One region of the Hahella sp. NS-SX17 genome, then DNA from elsewhere that is predicted to be linked to it. Evidence: predicted binding sites of a transcription regulator. Region 1 holds the regulator's gene; the other holds the start of a gene.
What was found. The regulator FNR, encoded in region 1, switches genes on or off when oxygen is low (the NO sensors DNR and NnrR bind a similar motif). The targets are predictions, from matches to a motif close to TTGATNTANATCAA.

Region 2: AC2IBB_RS04010 (DnaJ C-terminal domain-containing protein) is a predicted target of FNR. The motif match lies at 2,444-2,457, and genes of this name have one in related genera.

The regions. Positions count from the first base shown of each region.
Region 1 is NZ_CM170632.1:2,210,483-2,218,068, reverse strand. It holds tRNA gene AC2IBB_RS10065 (tRNA-Met) at 54-130, shown strand; gene AC2IBB_RS10060 (substrate-binding periplasmic protein) at 357-1,100, shown strand; gene AC2IBB_RS10055 (substrate-binding periplasmic protein) at 1,286-2,020, shown strand; gene AC2IBB_RS10050 (lysophospholipid acyltransferase family protein) at 2,027-2,749, opposite strand; gene AC2IBB_RS10045 (hypothetical protein) at 3,064-4,080, shown strand; gene fnr (fumarate/nitrate reduction transcriptional regulator Fnr) at 4,225-5,004, shown strand; gene AC2IBB_RS10035 (SDR family oxidoreductase) at 5,001-5,906, opposite strand; gene alr (alanine racemase) at 6,087-7,211, opposite strand; gene dnaB (replicative DNA helicase) at 7,211-7,586, opposite strand, start outside.
Region 2 is NZ_CM170632.1:878,825-886,410, reverse strand. It holds gene AC2IBB_RS04030 (succinylglutamate desuccinylase/aspartoacylase family protein) at 1-24, shown strand, start outside; gene folE (GTP cyclohydrolase I FolE) at 79-645, opposite strand; gene folM (dihydromonapterin reductase) at 681-1,406, opposite strand; gene AC2IBB_RS04015 (23S rRNA (adenine(2030)-N(6))-methyltransferase RlmJ) at 1,520-2,362, opposite strand; gene AC2IBB_RS04010 (DnaJ C-terminal domain-containing protein) at 2,530-3,495, shown strand; gene AC2IBB_RS04005 (chaperone modulator CbpM) at 3,499-3,837, shown strand; gene trhO (oxygen-dependent tRNA uridine(34) hydroxylase TrhO) at 3,888-4,883, opposite strand; gene AC2IBB_RS03995 (DUF1993 domain-containing protein) at 5,153-5,659, shown strand; gene AC2IBB_RS03990 (ABCB family ABC transporter ATP-binding protein/permease) at 5,641-7,488, opposite strand.

The sequences.
Region 1 (7,586 bases):
TTAGGGTTGACAAGCCCTACAAAAAACACCAGAATACGCGCCTCAAATGAGACGGCAAGGTAGCTCAGTTGGTTAGAGCACAGCACTCATAATGCTGGGGTCGGCGGTTCAAATCCGCCCCTTGCTACCAGATTTGAAGGCCCGCTTTATAAGCGGGCCTTTTTCGTTCTTCCCCCATTTCCCAGCATCAAATACATATATCAGCCTCCAAAAATTGCCCTAGCACTACACCCCATCAAAAATGTGAACTTTTGTTAATAAAATCAACAAAATAACAAAAAAAAATCGCGGCATACCGTGGATTTTTCGGATAGACGGACTATCCTTATTGGAGTAGCTACATTCGAGGTTAAGACATGTATTATTTTCGCTCCCTTCTTTTGGCGTTATGCGCCACTCTCTGCTTATCAGCAAATGCGGAAGAGACAACGTTCAACCTGGTTACTGAAAACTTTCCACCCTACAACATGAGCGTTAATGATGCTGAGTACGAACACAGGCCAGAGGATATTACTGGCCTGATTACAGATGTTGTTAAACAGATTTTTACCAACGCGAAAATCGGTTACACCATGAAACTGCGTAATTGGAGCTACGCATACAACTACGCTCAGCGCAAAGAGTTTCGAGGCGTTTTCGGAACCACACTTACCGATGCTCGCAAACCTTTATTTAAATGGGTGGGACCTATTGCTTCAGATGGCTGGGTTCTTTACGCCAAATCCGGCTCAACTATCAAGATCAATTCGATTGAAGACGCCAAGAAGTACAAGATTGGCGCTTACAAGGGCGACGTGAGAGAGCAATGGCTGCTTTCCAATGGGTTTGAAACCTCAAGCCTAGATGATGACGCCCTAAACCCTAAAAGACTACAAAACGGCCAGATTGATCTTTGGATATCAGGCCCCGTTTCAGGCCCCTATTATGCGGCCAAAAACGGCGTTACCAACATCCAACCTGTATTCACCGTTAGAGAGACTCAGCTTTACCTGGCTGTAAATAAAGAAACGCCAGATGAATACGTCAACAAGCTTAATGAAGCCCTGGAAAAAATGCGCGCCAGCGGAGAACTGGACAAAATTACCGCCAGATACAGATAAACAACGAAGCCTTACAAACCCCGTAAAGCCCCATTTCATGGGCTTTACAGGGCCTTATCCCTCCCCCTTCACCCTCGCATCCGGAAAACTACTTATTCGGAAGACACCTATGCAGGCTGTTTAATAAGCAGCCAGACTAATCGTTAGTCAGAAAACAATTCCGCCCAGCCGTTTGAGGTGATTTAATGATCGCTAAGAAGCTATTGTTGGTTTCTGTTCTCTTTCTGTCCGCCATTGCTCGTGGCGAAACCTTTAACCTGGTCACGGAAAATTTCCCGCCCTTCAACATGGGTGAGGAAGACCACAAATACGAACACAAAGCTGAAGCCATCAGCGGCATCAATGTAGATATCGTCAAAGAGCTATTTAAACGCTCAGGTTACGACTATCGCATGAAGCTAAGAAACTGGAATTACGCCTACAACTTTGCACAACGCAAAGAGTTCCGCGGCGTATTCGGCACCACCCTGACTGATGCGCGCAAACCACTATTCAAATGGGTCGGGCCGCTCGCCAAGAACGACTGGGTGTTTTTTGCCCGCAACGACACCACCATAAAGATTAATTCCGTAGAAGACGCTAAGCCTTATCTTATCGGCTGCTATAAAGATGACTCCAGAGCGCAGTTTTTGAAGAACAATGGCTTCAATGCGTCAGAGCTTGAAGATGACAGCCTCAACCCCAAGAGACTGCAGCAAAGACAGGTGGACCTCTGGATATCCAGCACCGCATCAGGCTATTACTACGCCAAACTTGCCGGGGTTTCAGACATCAAGCCTATATTTACTATACGCGACACCAGCCTGTATCTGGCGATGAACAAGGATACCCCGGATGAAAATATCGAACACCTTAATAAAGTACTCGATAAAATGCGCACTGAAGGCTATTTGGACAAAGTGTACTCAAACTACAAATAGAGAGTATTACGCTTGGCTTAAGGCGGCTGAATTCCGCCTTATCCAGTCTTCCATTTCTTTGTGGACATCATCAGTAGCCCGGCCATTGGTTTCAATCGGCTTCCCAACTCTGACCTTAATCAAACCGGGACGTTTGCTGACGCTGCCAGCAGGCCAGCAATCGCCGGCATTGTGCGCGATAGGCAACAATGGAACGCCAGCACTAACCGCCAGTAGCGCGCCGCCTTTGTTATACTTGCCGATCTGCCCTGGCCGGACACGCGTTCCTTCAGGATAAATCACGACCCAGTACCCTGACGTCAACCGCTCTTTACCCTGCTTCAGCAACTGTTTAAGCGCAGCTGACGGCTTACTTCGATCAATGGCGATGGGCTTTAATCTCTTCAACGCCCACCCAAAAAACGGAATCTTCATCAGTTCCTGCTTCAGGACCGTGCATTGAGGGCGAAATATGACACCGAGAAGATATGTCTCCCAAGCGCTCTGATGATTACTGACAACCACACAGCTTGTTTTCGGGATATTTTCCAGCCCTTCAATCTCATAACGAATGCCACAGACAACTCGCGCCCACCAGAGTGCGAACACATTAAACCGGGAAACGATGTAATAGCGCTTTTCAAAATTGACGTAAGGTCCAATCAACATGCCAATTACAGAGGTGATAATGACACCCCACGCATAACCAATGTAAAAAATGAAAGACCGAAATAGCTGAAATGCCTGCACTTTTGCCCGCCTTTTTCCAATGCCCGCAAAGGATATCAACTCCCAACCCAAAGCTGCAATGAATGTTAGCCCGCAACGCCTCATAACCCCATTGTTTTAAGGCTTTTGCGACTAAAGTTCACCTCCCTCGCGCACCACGCGCTCACCCCTTGACCAATATCAATACACCCTGCCGGCAGGTGGATAGACTGAGCATGGAGAGAGGGGGGATCGATCCACTTGCCAACAAGTGTGACAACAGGCGCGCGCGCTCATTCGTTGACAATATCAGTCAAACGCGCGCAGGTGTTTTCTTACCTGGTTGGAGACCCAATATGCCAGTCGGAAAGGTCATCGAACAAGCAAAACAAAATGGGGGCAATGATAGCTGGGTTTACTTGCTCAACTCTCCTCCCAAAGAGTTTTCCAACGAAAACTGGAGCGCCTTGAACGAAGGAGCTTACACCGCAGACTATCGCAACAGCTCCCTGTCTCGCTCCTACGAGGGTGGATTCGCCCTGAGCGTTCAGGCGCCTTGTTTTAATGCACTCGTCAGCGCGGAGAACTACACTCGCCAACTTCCTTCCATGAACGCGAGTCTGCAAAAATACATCAACTACGTTGTGAAAGAAGTAAAACTTCTCAAGCAATCACTTCCTGAGGGCAGTCAGGTCAAATATTTGCACTGGTTTGGCGACTTAGTGCGCCAGCTGACGCCAGCAGCGCAAACTCAAGTGATGTACTACTTAGGCAGGGAATTTAAGCTGAACTTTGGCGCTGACGCTCGGCACGTCATTGAGCTGGACGCGCGCCCTGACTCCGAGGAAGCGCTCGCCCTAATTAAGGGACTGGGCTTTAATATCATTTGTATCAATGATCCGGGCGAGCATGCGCAATCATTCCCCATTAAAGACCTAAAGAGCTGGCTGCAAACCATTCGGGCATTTGATTTCAAAGCTGTCTATCTGCGTCTTAAGGTGTCCCCCGCCACTCAAGCTGCGCTATCACAGCACCTCGAAGAGGTGCTCACCGAAAGACCACAAGGCGTTTTGCTTTCCTGCCACAAGCCAGAAACCAGCAGTTCCCTTGGGCTGGAGGCCACACTCAAGGACTTCAAACGACGCATCAAATCCGCATCTTTCATTCCGATAACCCAGGACTTTTTCGCCCTCCCCTGGACTGGACTGATAAGTCAAGGCGTTAACTGCTTGCACGGCGTCGGGCTGGGCGCATTTTCATACACCCCCCATTACCAGTTGCGCAACGCCACACAGCTGGATGATTACTACAAAACTCTCGATAACAGCGAACTTCCAGCGCGGGCGATCCGATACACTCAGGCGCTGCTGTAACAAAAGGTAAAAGCAATGTAAAAACAAAGGCGAGCGCAGGTTTTCCCCTTATTTTTCCTGCTGTGGGGATTTGCTTTTAAATAGCTATTGGCTATCCTAGAAGCCTCTTTAAGCAGTTTCACTCATTCAGCCACGAGGCGACCGATGGAAAGCAAGCATATAGCAACCTCCTCTCCTTTTAGCTTACACAGAGGCTGCCATGAATGTAATTTGAGCAAGCTTTGCATTCCTATCGCAGTCGGGGCTGAAGACATTGATCGCCTGGAAGAAATTATTCGCCAGGGGAAAATGCTAAATCGCGGCGAGTATATTTTTGAGCAGCACACGCCGTTTCGCTCATGCTTCGCGGTGCGCAGCGGCGCAATTAAAACATTCACCGTGTCCGAGGAAGGCGAAGAGCAGGTAACGGGTTTCTACCTGCCCGGAGAAATTATCGGCCTGGACAGCGTTAGCATGGAAAAATACTCCTGCTCCGCCGTCTCACTTGAGCGCACCAGCGTATGCGAAATTCCTCTGGAAAAATTTGAAGACCTCGCCTCAGATATTCCCAGCCTGCAACACCACTTTTTCTCATTGATGAGCAAAGAGATTCAGGAAAGCAGGCAACTCACCATGTTACTGAGCAAAAACTCCGCTGAGGAGCGCATAGCATCGCTTTTACTATCCCTGTCGACCCGCTTCAGTCGTCGTCGCCTGTCCGGCACAAATTTCAGGTTACCCATGCCGCGTAGCGATATAGGCAACTATTTAGGCTTGGCGGTCGAAACCGTCAGCCGAGTCATCACTCGCTTCCAGAACAACGGCATTATCAAAGTGCAAGGAAGAGAAGTCCAAATATTGCAATTAGACGAACTGCAGAAGATCCTTCGCCATGACACCAAGTGCCTGGAGCACCACAAGGAGTCAGCACTCAACGCCCGCTAGCGGGTCTCTTCCAAACAGTTTTCAGTTGATTTCACAGCGCCACGCTGCTGGCATTGCTCAATCAGCGCAGGCAGATAACGACGCCAGGGAAGCTGTTTAACGCCAAAGGTGTTTCGCAATTTGATGCACCCCAACGCCCCATTCGCAGGCAGGGCCACCCCAGGCAACACATCAGCGCCTTTCTTCTCTATCAGAGCCTGCAACATTTCCTCTTGACCGAATGCCTGCAATACAATCGCCTTCAGCAGCTCAAAGTGCGTCACTGTTTCAGCGCCAGCATAATGATAGACGCCCCACACAGAAATATTACAACTTAACTGCTTAATAATAGCGTCCACCACTCTCGCCACATCATCCACCGCAACAGGCGTCAACTGCATATCCGTACTGGCGTTAAGTCTCTTGCCTGAAGACAAAGCCGTCAGCATCGTCTGCAGCCATCCTTGAGCGCCAGCTTCCAGCAACCACCCCATCCTCAAAATCAGATGCTTGCTATAGTTTTCCTGAAACCACTGCTCACTCTGCAACTTAGTCCGACCATATACAGAAAGCGGACGACCTTTGTTTGCCGAAATATAGGGGTTCTTTTTGACGCCATCAAAGACAAGATGACTCGATAAATGAATAATCGGCGCTTTCCATAAGGCTGCGACCTCCGCAACCGCCACACAAGCAGACACGTTAACTTGATACGCCAAGTCCGGATGTTGCTCCGACTTGAACAGATCCCCCATTTCCGCTGCGTGAACAACAAAATCCGCAACGGGCATCGCCTTCATTCCACGCACGATAGCATCATTAGTCATCAGGAACTGTTCGTAGGGTACGCCCTCCACTGCTATACCGCTCTGCTGCAGGCGCTGAGCTATAGCCTTACCTATAGGCGAATCTATTCCCGTCACACAAACAATCACTCATGCCCCCTTAAATGCTTCTTATGGCCTTTGACGCCCCGCAGAAGGCGGATCGCCTGAAGAATATATATGCTAACAATATTGGCTGCCCGGCAGAATTTTAGCAAACCCAGCGCTTCGGGCGTCACCCAGAAGCCTTATCTAAGCGCTTATCGCGTAAGCGCCGTCTTAGCCCGCAGTGGAGCCGCCAAGGTAGACTCTGGGCACTCTCGAGGTCATACCAGTAAATAAAGTATAGGAGATTGTTGAGGCGTATCCTGCAACTTCATCAGCAGAAATAATCCCCCCCCACAACTCCACTTCCGACCCAATACGCGCCTCCGGAATATGGGTAATATCCACTGTCAGCATATCCATAGATACACGACCGATAATTTTCGTCCGCTTGCCACACACCGCAACAGGCGCCCCGCTTTGCATCTGCCTCGGGTAGCCATCGCCGTAGCCGACCGCAACGACCCCCATTCTCGTTGGACCATCCGCAGTCCATGTAGCGCCATATCCAACAGAATCACCCACCTCCAGCTCTCGGGTAGCGATCAAGCGCGACTCAAAAGTCATAACTGGCTTCAGCCCAAAATTCGCCCCCGTCTTATCCGCCATCGGAGACGCGCCATACATGGCTATTCCTGGGCGCACCCAGTCTAAATGAGTTTCAGGGTACTGTAGCAAAGCTGCAGAATTGGCGGCGGAATAACGCCAACTTTCCGACCCCGAAGACCTCATACCAGCCTGAAACGCCCGCCACTGCTTCTGCTGCAGCCAACTATCCATCTCATCAGCACAGGCGAAATGCGTCATTATTCCGATAACTGAAAGCCCGGGTAGCCGCTGCAACCTCTCAGCAACATCGGTCAGCCTATTTAACGGCAGACCCAACCGGTTCATCCCCGTATTCAGCTTGATCCAGGTTTGCATCTGGACGGAAGTAGGCCCTGTTTTGCACAAAGGAGCCACGTCGGCCAGCATATCCAGCTGCTCCATATCGTGCACAACCCACTCAATATCTCGCCAACGGGTAGAGTCCGCCAATTCCTCAGGATTATAAAACCCTTCCAGCACCAGCAACGGCGTCGTCACCCCCGCCTCTCTCAAGCTGACCGCCTCATCGTAGCAAGCTACCGCCAGTTTAGGCGCCTCGCCTTCTAAAGCGCGGGCCACTTCCACAGCGCCATGCCCATACGCATCAGCTTTAATAACCGCTGCACAACGCGCGCTGCTCGCAAGAGAGTTCAGCAAGCGAATATTGTGACGCAAAGCATCCAGGTCGATAAGAGCACGAGAAGGACGCATTATTCGTAATCTCCGCCGCCGTAATCATGAGCCAGATCTTCAAACCGAGTGAATTTGCCCATAAACGCCAGTCGCACTGTGCCAATCGGGCCATTTCGCTGTTTACCAATGATGATTTCCGCGATGCCTTTGTCTGGACTATCCTCGTGATAGACCTCATCCCGATAGATAAACATAATCAAGTCAGCGTCCTGCTCAATCGCCCCAGATTCCCGCAGGTCAGAGTTAACAGGGCGTTTATTAGGTCGCTGCTCCAAGCTTCGGTTAAGCTGAGACAACGCAACAACAGGGCAGTTCAACTCTTTGGCCAGGGCTTTCAGGCCTCGTGAGATCTCAGATATTTCAGCCGTACGGCCCTCCGTCATTCCCGGCACC
Region 2 (7,586 bases), 1.3 Mb from region 1:
CGCAGCGAGGCGCCTATCACCTGACAAACGCCTGTGCGACGGTCGCCGCGATATGCGGCGCCCGATCCGGCAGCTTGGTTACAGCGCCCGACGGCTATGCACCAGCGTGAGGAATTCACTGCGAGTAGAAGGATTGTTGCGCATGGAGCCCAACATGACGGACGAACTCATTACAGAGTTCTGCTTCTCCACCCCTCGCATCATCATACACATGTGACGCGCTTCAATAATGACGCCAACGCCATGTGCATTGGTGACTTCCAACACCGCTTCCGCGATCTGTCGAGTGAGATTCTCCTGAATCTGCATCCGACGGGCGAACATATCCACGATGCGCGCAAATTTCGATAAGCCCAACACTTTGCCATTTGGTATGTAGGCAATGTGACAGCGCCCGATAAAAGGCAGCAAGTGGTGTTCGCACAGGGAGTACAATTCGATGTCCTTGACCAGGACCATTTCGTCCGTATCTGACTCGAACACCGCCCCATTGGTGACTTCCTCTAACGACTGGTTATAGCCGCGACACAGGAACTGCATCGCTTTGGCGGCGCGCTTAGGCGTATCGCGCAGTCCCTCACGATTAACGTCTTCTCCGAGGGATTCAATAATTGCGCTGTACTGCGCGACCAGTTTGTCTAACATGTTGGTTCCTCTACATTACCTATGGATCAGTATGATCAACGGATATGACGTCCGCCATCGAGCTTGATTTCCCGCCCGGTCATATACGAGCAGTCCAGGATAAAGGCGATTGCCTGCCAGACCACGTCGGGACCGGGCTCGATCCCAAGGGCGGACTTCCTTAAGGTTTTAGTTCGGTAGTCCGGATCGTCGCCGTCATTGAACATCAATAACGACGGAGCGATAGTGTTTACCTTGATATGCGGCGCGTAGCGCTTGGCGAAAGATCGGGTCATGCTTTCCATGCCCCCTTTCGCCGCGGCGTACGCAATATGGTTGTCACTTCCTTTTTCAACCACGTAATCGGAAATATGAATGATATCGGACCATGGGTTACGTCCCTGCTCCAGCAGGTCGTAACAGTGCATATTCAGCAGGTAAGGCGCCGTCATGTGTATCGCCACCATATCCTGCATCACCGCCCGGTAGTCCGTATCCTCACTCCGGTCGGGAGCCCATGAGGACGCGTTATGTATCAACGCCCTCAGCGGACCCACTTCCTCCTTTAACCGTCGTATCAGCCGTTCGACGGAGCTTTGTTCCGTAAAGTCCACCTGCAGACAAATCGCGCCGCGTTCCCGCAAATCAGCAATCTCCGACCGCTCGGAGCGATAAGTCATGGCGACCCGCTCGCCTTTATCAAGCAGCCGCTGCAGACAATGGAGCCCAACCCTTTGGGCCGCTCCGGTTATTAATATTGTTCCTTGGCTAGTCCAATTCACCACACAAACCTGTATCCAATGAATTCATGTCCAGTAGGCTGCGGCGCCGGCCGCATACCCTTTATGTCATCCTCAAGCGTCAGCGCTCCCAGGCCGAACTTGTAATCGCGGAGTTACTCCGCTATCAGCCAGTCAGCGCTACAGGAGGCTTTTGGATCGCCGCGAAGGGCTTCGCTGAGGTGCGCCCAACCCGCCTGCAGTTGCTCATCGAGCCGCCAGGGCGGATTGACCACAAGCATACCACTTCCGTACATTCCGCGCGCCACCGGCGTTAAGATCAACTCGCTGTGTAGCGTCTTTTGCAAAGGAAGCTGGCGCATCAACTCAAGCATTTGTTCGTGACGCTTCTCCGCAAGTATGGGATACCAGATGGCGATGACCGCGTTAGACCACTTCTTGGTCAGTTTGCTTATATAGGTGGGAATACGTTGATAGTCGTCCTTCAGCTCATAGCTGGGATCAATCATCACCAGTCCGCGCTTCTCCGGTGGCGGCGACATCGCCATAACGCCCTCGAAGCCATCTCTTTGGTGAATATGGATTTGCCTGCTCCGGCCGAATTGACGCTTAAGTTCCGCGTATTCTTTAGGATGCAGCTCGCACAAAGCCAACTGGTCCGTCTCACGCAGGAAACCAGCGGCGATAGCCGGAGAGCCGGGATAGCGGGTCAGTTTTCCAGCGTCGGGGTTCAACCCTCTCACCGCCGCCAAATAGGCGTCGAATTCCGGCGGACAGGTCCCCTTGGCCTGCATCAGCGGCAAAATGCCCGCTGTCCACTCTGAGGTCTTTTGCGCTTCCTCAGAGGTCAGGTCATAGTCGCCGCGACCTGCATGGGTTTCCAGATAGCGCCAGGGCGTGGATTTTTTACACAGCGCCTGCAGCAATAAAGACAGCACCCAATGCTTGTGCGCATCGGCGAAGTTGCCTGCGTGATAGACATGTTGATAGCTCAGCATAAAGGGCGCTGACTCCTTCCCCTGAAAAAGCCGCCTATTTTAGGTGGTCCGACGTTGAATGTCGCCTTTTCAGCATTATATCTGACCTATGGCAATGCCCGCCCGACCTTGGGCTGCATATTCTAACGGCAATGAGACGCAGGGTCTGTGAAGGTTGGTAAAAATCTATGGAATTCAAAGACTATTACAAGATTCTCGGCGTCGCGGAAGCAGCGTCCGCCGATGACGTCAAAAAAGCGTACCGCAAACTCGCCCGTAAGTATCATCCGGACGTCAGTAAAGAAAAGGATGCGGAGGTCAGATTCAAAGAAGTCGGCGAAGCTTATGAGGTATTGAAAGACCCGGAAAAACGCGCGGAGTACGATCAACTCAAGCGTATGGGCGCCTATGGCGAAGATGGCCGTTTTCGCCCGCCGCCAGATTGGGAGTCCGCTTCAAACTTCAACGGCGGCGGCTTCACCGAGGCGGACGCGCGCCACTTCAGCGACTTTTTCGAGTCCATCTTCGGTCGCGGCGGCTCCGCCCATCGCACCTATAAGCAGGGTCATCAGCAGAGCTTCCGCATGCGCGGCGAGGACGTGCACGCCAAAATCGCCTTGTTCCTGGAAGAAGCCTTCCACGGGTGTGAGAAACAAGTTCAGGTGCAAGTGCCGGAGATCGACGAATACGGACTGGTAGGTCATCGCAGCAAATCTCTCAATGTAAAAATTCCAGCCGGCATGGGACCCGGACAGCACATCCGTTTGCGCGGTCAGGGCGCGGCGGGGTTTGGCGGCGCTGAGAACGGCGACCTGTTTCTGGAAGTGGAGCTCGCGCCCCACCCGGTGTACTCCGTCGACGGCAAGGATATTTACCTGACTCTACCCGTCTCGCCATGGGAAGCTGCACTGGGCGCCACTGTGACAGCGCCAACATTAAGCGGTAAGGTCAACGTGAAAGTCCCCAAAGGCGCCAGCAGCGGACAAAAGCTGAGACTGAAAGGCAAAGGGTTGCCCGGCAATCCCGCCGGAGACCAGATAATCGTACTGCAGGTAACATTGCCCAAGTCCCATAGCGCCGATGCGGAAGCGCTTTATAAGGAGCTTGCGGAAAAAGAAAAATCCTATAATCCGCGCAGCAAGTTGGGGGTGTGAGAGATGACGCGTAAAACGATCATCGGCACGGTGGAAGTGCTTGGACAAAGCGACACCTACACGTTGCGCGAATTATGCGAGCGCGGCGGCGTCAACGCCGAGTTCATTATCGAGCTGGTCAGTTATGGGGTCATCGCGCCCGTGGAGGAGCGGCCCGCCCACCAATGGCAGTTCGATACGCTGGCATTGGCGCGATTAAGTCGGGCGATGCGCCTGCAGCGTGACCTGCAACTCAACCTGCCCGGGCTCGCCATGTCACTGGACTTGTTGGATGAGGTCAACGAACTCAGACGCGAAGTGACGCGACTGAACCAACAACTCAGCCGTCTGATTGCGGATTAAGGCAGGGGAAACCACAACGAAAAAGGCCGGCGTTTAAGCCGGCCTTTTTGCTATTCAGCGCCCTGAGTCAGGTGCTGATGATAGTTTTTGCGCTTCAGCTTTTTCTCAGCCTGACGCTTCTTGATGGCTTTGGCCGCTTCAGAGCCGATGTGCTCTTCTCCGCGCGACTTAGCCAGTTCGATCTGCTGCTCACGCGCTGCGAAACGGCGAAGCTGGTCTTCGGAGACCTTATCATAACAATGAGGACAGCTGACGCCCTTCTTGTAATGCTCGCTCTGCATATCTTCCGCGCTGATCGGCATACGACAGGCGTGACACTGGTCATAGCTGCCTTTGTTGAGGCCGTGATCCACCGCCACCCGGTTGTCGAATACGAAGCACTCGCCCTCCCAGGTTGATTCTTCCTGAGGCACTTCCTCCAGATACTTCAGAATGCCGCCTTCCAAATGATAAACATCCTCAAAACCCAGCTCTTTCAAGTAAGCAGTGGATTTCTCACAGCGAATGCCGCCAGTGCAATACATCGCCACTTTTTTATGTTTGGCTGGATCAAGATTGCTTTTGACGTAATCTGGAAACTCACGAAACGTTTCCGTATTCGGATTGATCGCATTCTTAAACTTGCCGATTTGCACTTCGTAATCGTTACGGGTGTCGATCAGCAACACCTCAGGATCGGTAATCAGCGCATTCCAATCCTGCGGTTTGACATAAGTGCCCACCACACGTTTTGGATCAATGCCCTCCACGCCCATGGTGACGATTTCTTTCTTCAGTTTGACTTTGGTGCGATAGAACGGAATGTTCTCATCGTAGGATTCTTTGTAGCTCAAGTCCGCCATACGAGGATCGGACTTCAGCCAGGCCAGCAGCGCATCCATCCCCTCGCGGGTTCCGGAGACCGTGCCGTTTACGCCTTCGCGGGCCAGCAACAGGGTGCCTTTGATTTCATTTTTCTCCATGACTTCAAGCAATGGAGCGCGCAGCGCCTCAAAGTCGTCGAGGGCGACGAACTTGTACAGCGCACAGATAACATACTGTGACATTCACTTTTCCTATATTGCGTGCTGGAACGTAAAACCAGAGCAAAAAATTTGCGGGCGACATTATACTCAAATTTTAACCAATCGCACGTCGGAAAACCGTAACCGCTAAAAAGTATGTCATTAAGTTACGTCTTCCCACTCGGAGCCAGTTAGAATGGGGAGCCCGGCGCCAGGATCTGTCGGCGCCGTCTGGTTAGCTTGTATTTACCGGCCATGACCGGCTTTATGACCGCAAATAACCAACTCTTATCATCGCTGGAGGCGATATTATGTCTATATCCATGTACCAGACTTCCGTCCCCATCTTCATCCGCATGCTTGGCAACCTCAACCAGATCCTGGAGAAAGCCGCCGCTCACGCGGAGAAAAAAGGCTTCGACCCTCAAAATCTGGTTAATTACCGCCTGTATCCAGATATGCTGCCGCTTTCTTCTCAGATTCAGATCGCCACCGATACGGTGAAAGGCTGCGTCGCGCGGCTCTCCGGCCAGCAGCCGCCGGTCTTCGAGGACAACGAGACCACATTGGCGGAGTTATCCGCCCGACTCACCAAGACCATTGATTACGTAAAAACCTTCACGTCAGAGCAGATCGACAATACGGAAGAAAAGACCATTCAACTGAAACTGGGTTCTTACACACCAACTTTCACTGGTCAGCGCTACCTGCTGCACTTCGTGCTTCCCAATCTGTATTTCCACATCACCACCGCCTACGCCATCCTGCGTCATAACGGTGTGGAAATTGGCAAAGCCGATTACTTGGGCGTTGAATAATTCTCGCCTGAATCTTCTTGCTCCGGCCCGGCGGCCGGAGTTTCCGCATCCTCACGTTGCTGGATACGCCAAAGATTGGCGTATACGCCGTTGCGCGCCAGCAGTTCAGAGTGAGTCCCCTGCTCAGCAACTTTTCCTTCCTGCAGCACCACGATCAAGTCAGCGTCGATAACCGTAGACAGCCGGTGGGCGATCACCAGACTGGTCTGCCCCTGAGAGACCTCCCTGATCGCCTGCAACACGCTTTGTTCGGACTTGCTGTCCAACGAAGAGGTCGCCTCGTCAAACACCAGTATGGGCGGGTTCTTCAAAATCGCGCGAGCAATAGCGACCCTTTGTTTTTCACCCCCACTCAACTTCAATCCACGCTCGCCCACCAGCGTACTCGCGCCCTCCGGCAAACGTTGGATAAACTCTTCCAGATGCGCCATACGGATAGCTCGCCACACGTCTTCCTCGGTCGCATCAATCCGACCATAACGGATGTTTTCGTATATGGTGTCGTTAAACAGCACCGTATCCTGAGGCACAATCGCAATCGCGGAGCGCAGTGACTTCAACGCCACCTCCCGAATGTCCTGCCCATCCACTTTTATGGCGCCGCCATTAACGTCATAGAAACGGAACAGCAGTTTGACCAGCGTCGACTTCCCCGCCCCGCTGCCTCCCACCACCGCTACTTTGCGCTGCGGTTCAATGCGGAAGCTAACGCCTTGCAATATGGGGCGTTGGGTCGAGTAGCCGAAATGGACGTCAGAAAATTCAAGCGCCCCCTGTCCGACCTGCAACTCCGGCGCGCCCACTTTGTCAGGCACTTGCGAGGATCTGCGCAACAGTACGAACAGTTGCTCAATGTTGGCGAGCGAACCTTTCATCTCGCGATAGATAAAACCCAGGAAATTCAGCGGCATGAATAGCTGCATCATAAAAGCGTTGATAAGGGCGAAGTCACCTAAGGTCATCTCTCCCGCCACGACATTTTGCGCAGCGAGAATCATCATCGATGTCATTGCCAGCGCCACAATAAACGCCTGCCCGCCGTTCAGTACGAATAGCGACAGGCGGTTCTTGCGCCGCGCCCGCTCCCAGCGCGCCAGGTCGGCGTCATAGCGCTGCGCTTCGTATTCTTCATTGGTGAAATATTTCACTGTCTCGTAGTTGAGCAGACTGTCCACCACCCGGGTATTGCTTTCAGAATCCGCGCGATTGGCTTCCCGCACATGCTCCGTACGCCAATCCGTCGCCACCACGGAGTATGCGACGTACAACACCACGGCGACAAAGGTGATCAGCGCGAACCACAGGGAGTAGTTCATCAACAGCAGACCGATCACCATGAGGATTTCCAGCAGCGTGGGCGCGATATTGAACACCATAAACCGCATCAGAAAGCTGATGCCGGACAGCCCTCGCTCGATATCCCGAGACAGGCCGCCGGTATTGCGATTCAAGTGAAAATCCAGATCCAGGGAGTGCAAATGCTGAAACGCCTGCAAGCCGATGCGCCGCATGGCCCGCTCCGTCACTCTTCCAAATAACGCATCGCGCACTTCGCCGAACAGCACATTGCCGAGCCTTGCCGCGCCATAGGCCAACAGCAACGCCAGCGGCAATCCCACCACGATGTTGGCGCGCCCCGAATCGAGGCCATCGATAATGTACTTAAGTATAAACGGCAAGCCGACGCTCGCGCCCTTCGCCCCCATCAGACATAACAAAGCCAATGAAACCCGGCGTTTATGCTCAAGCAGATAAGGCCACAAAGAACGGAGAGTTTTGATCCCCGCTTCGTTGTCCGGCGCATCGATGGCGGAACTGGAACGTCGCATAATGATATATCAGTCGTTAACAGGGTCAGTGTTGGGCTACAGCCTGCATTAGGACGCGCCGGCGGATATCGCTAAATATAAGTGCGTCACGCGCTTTC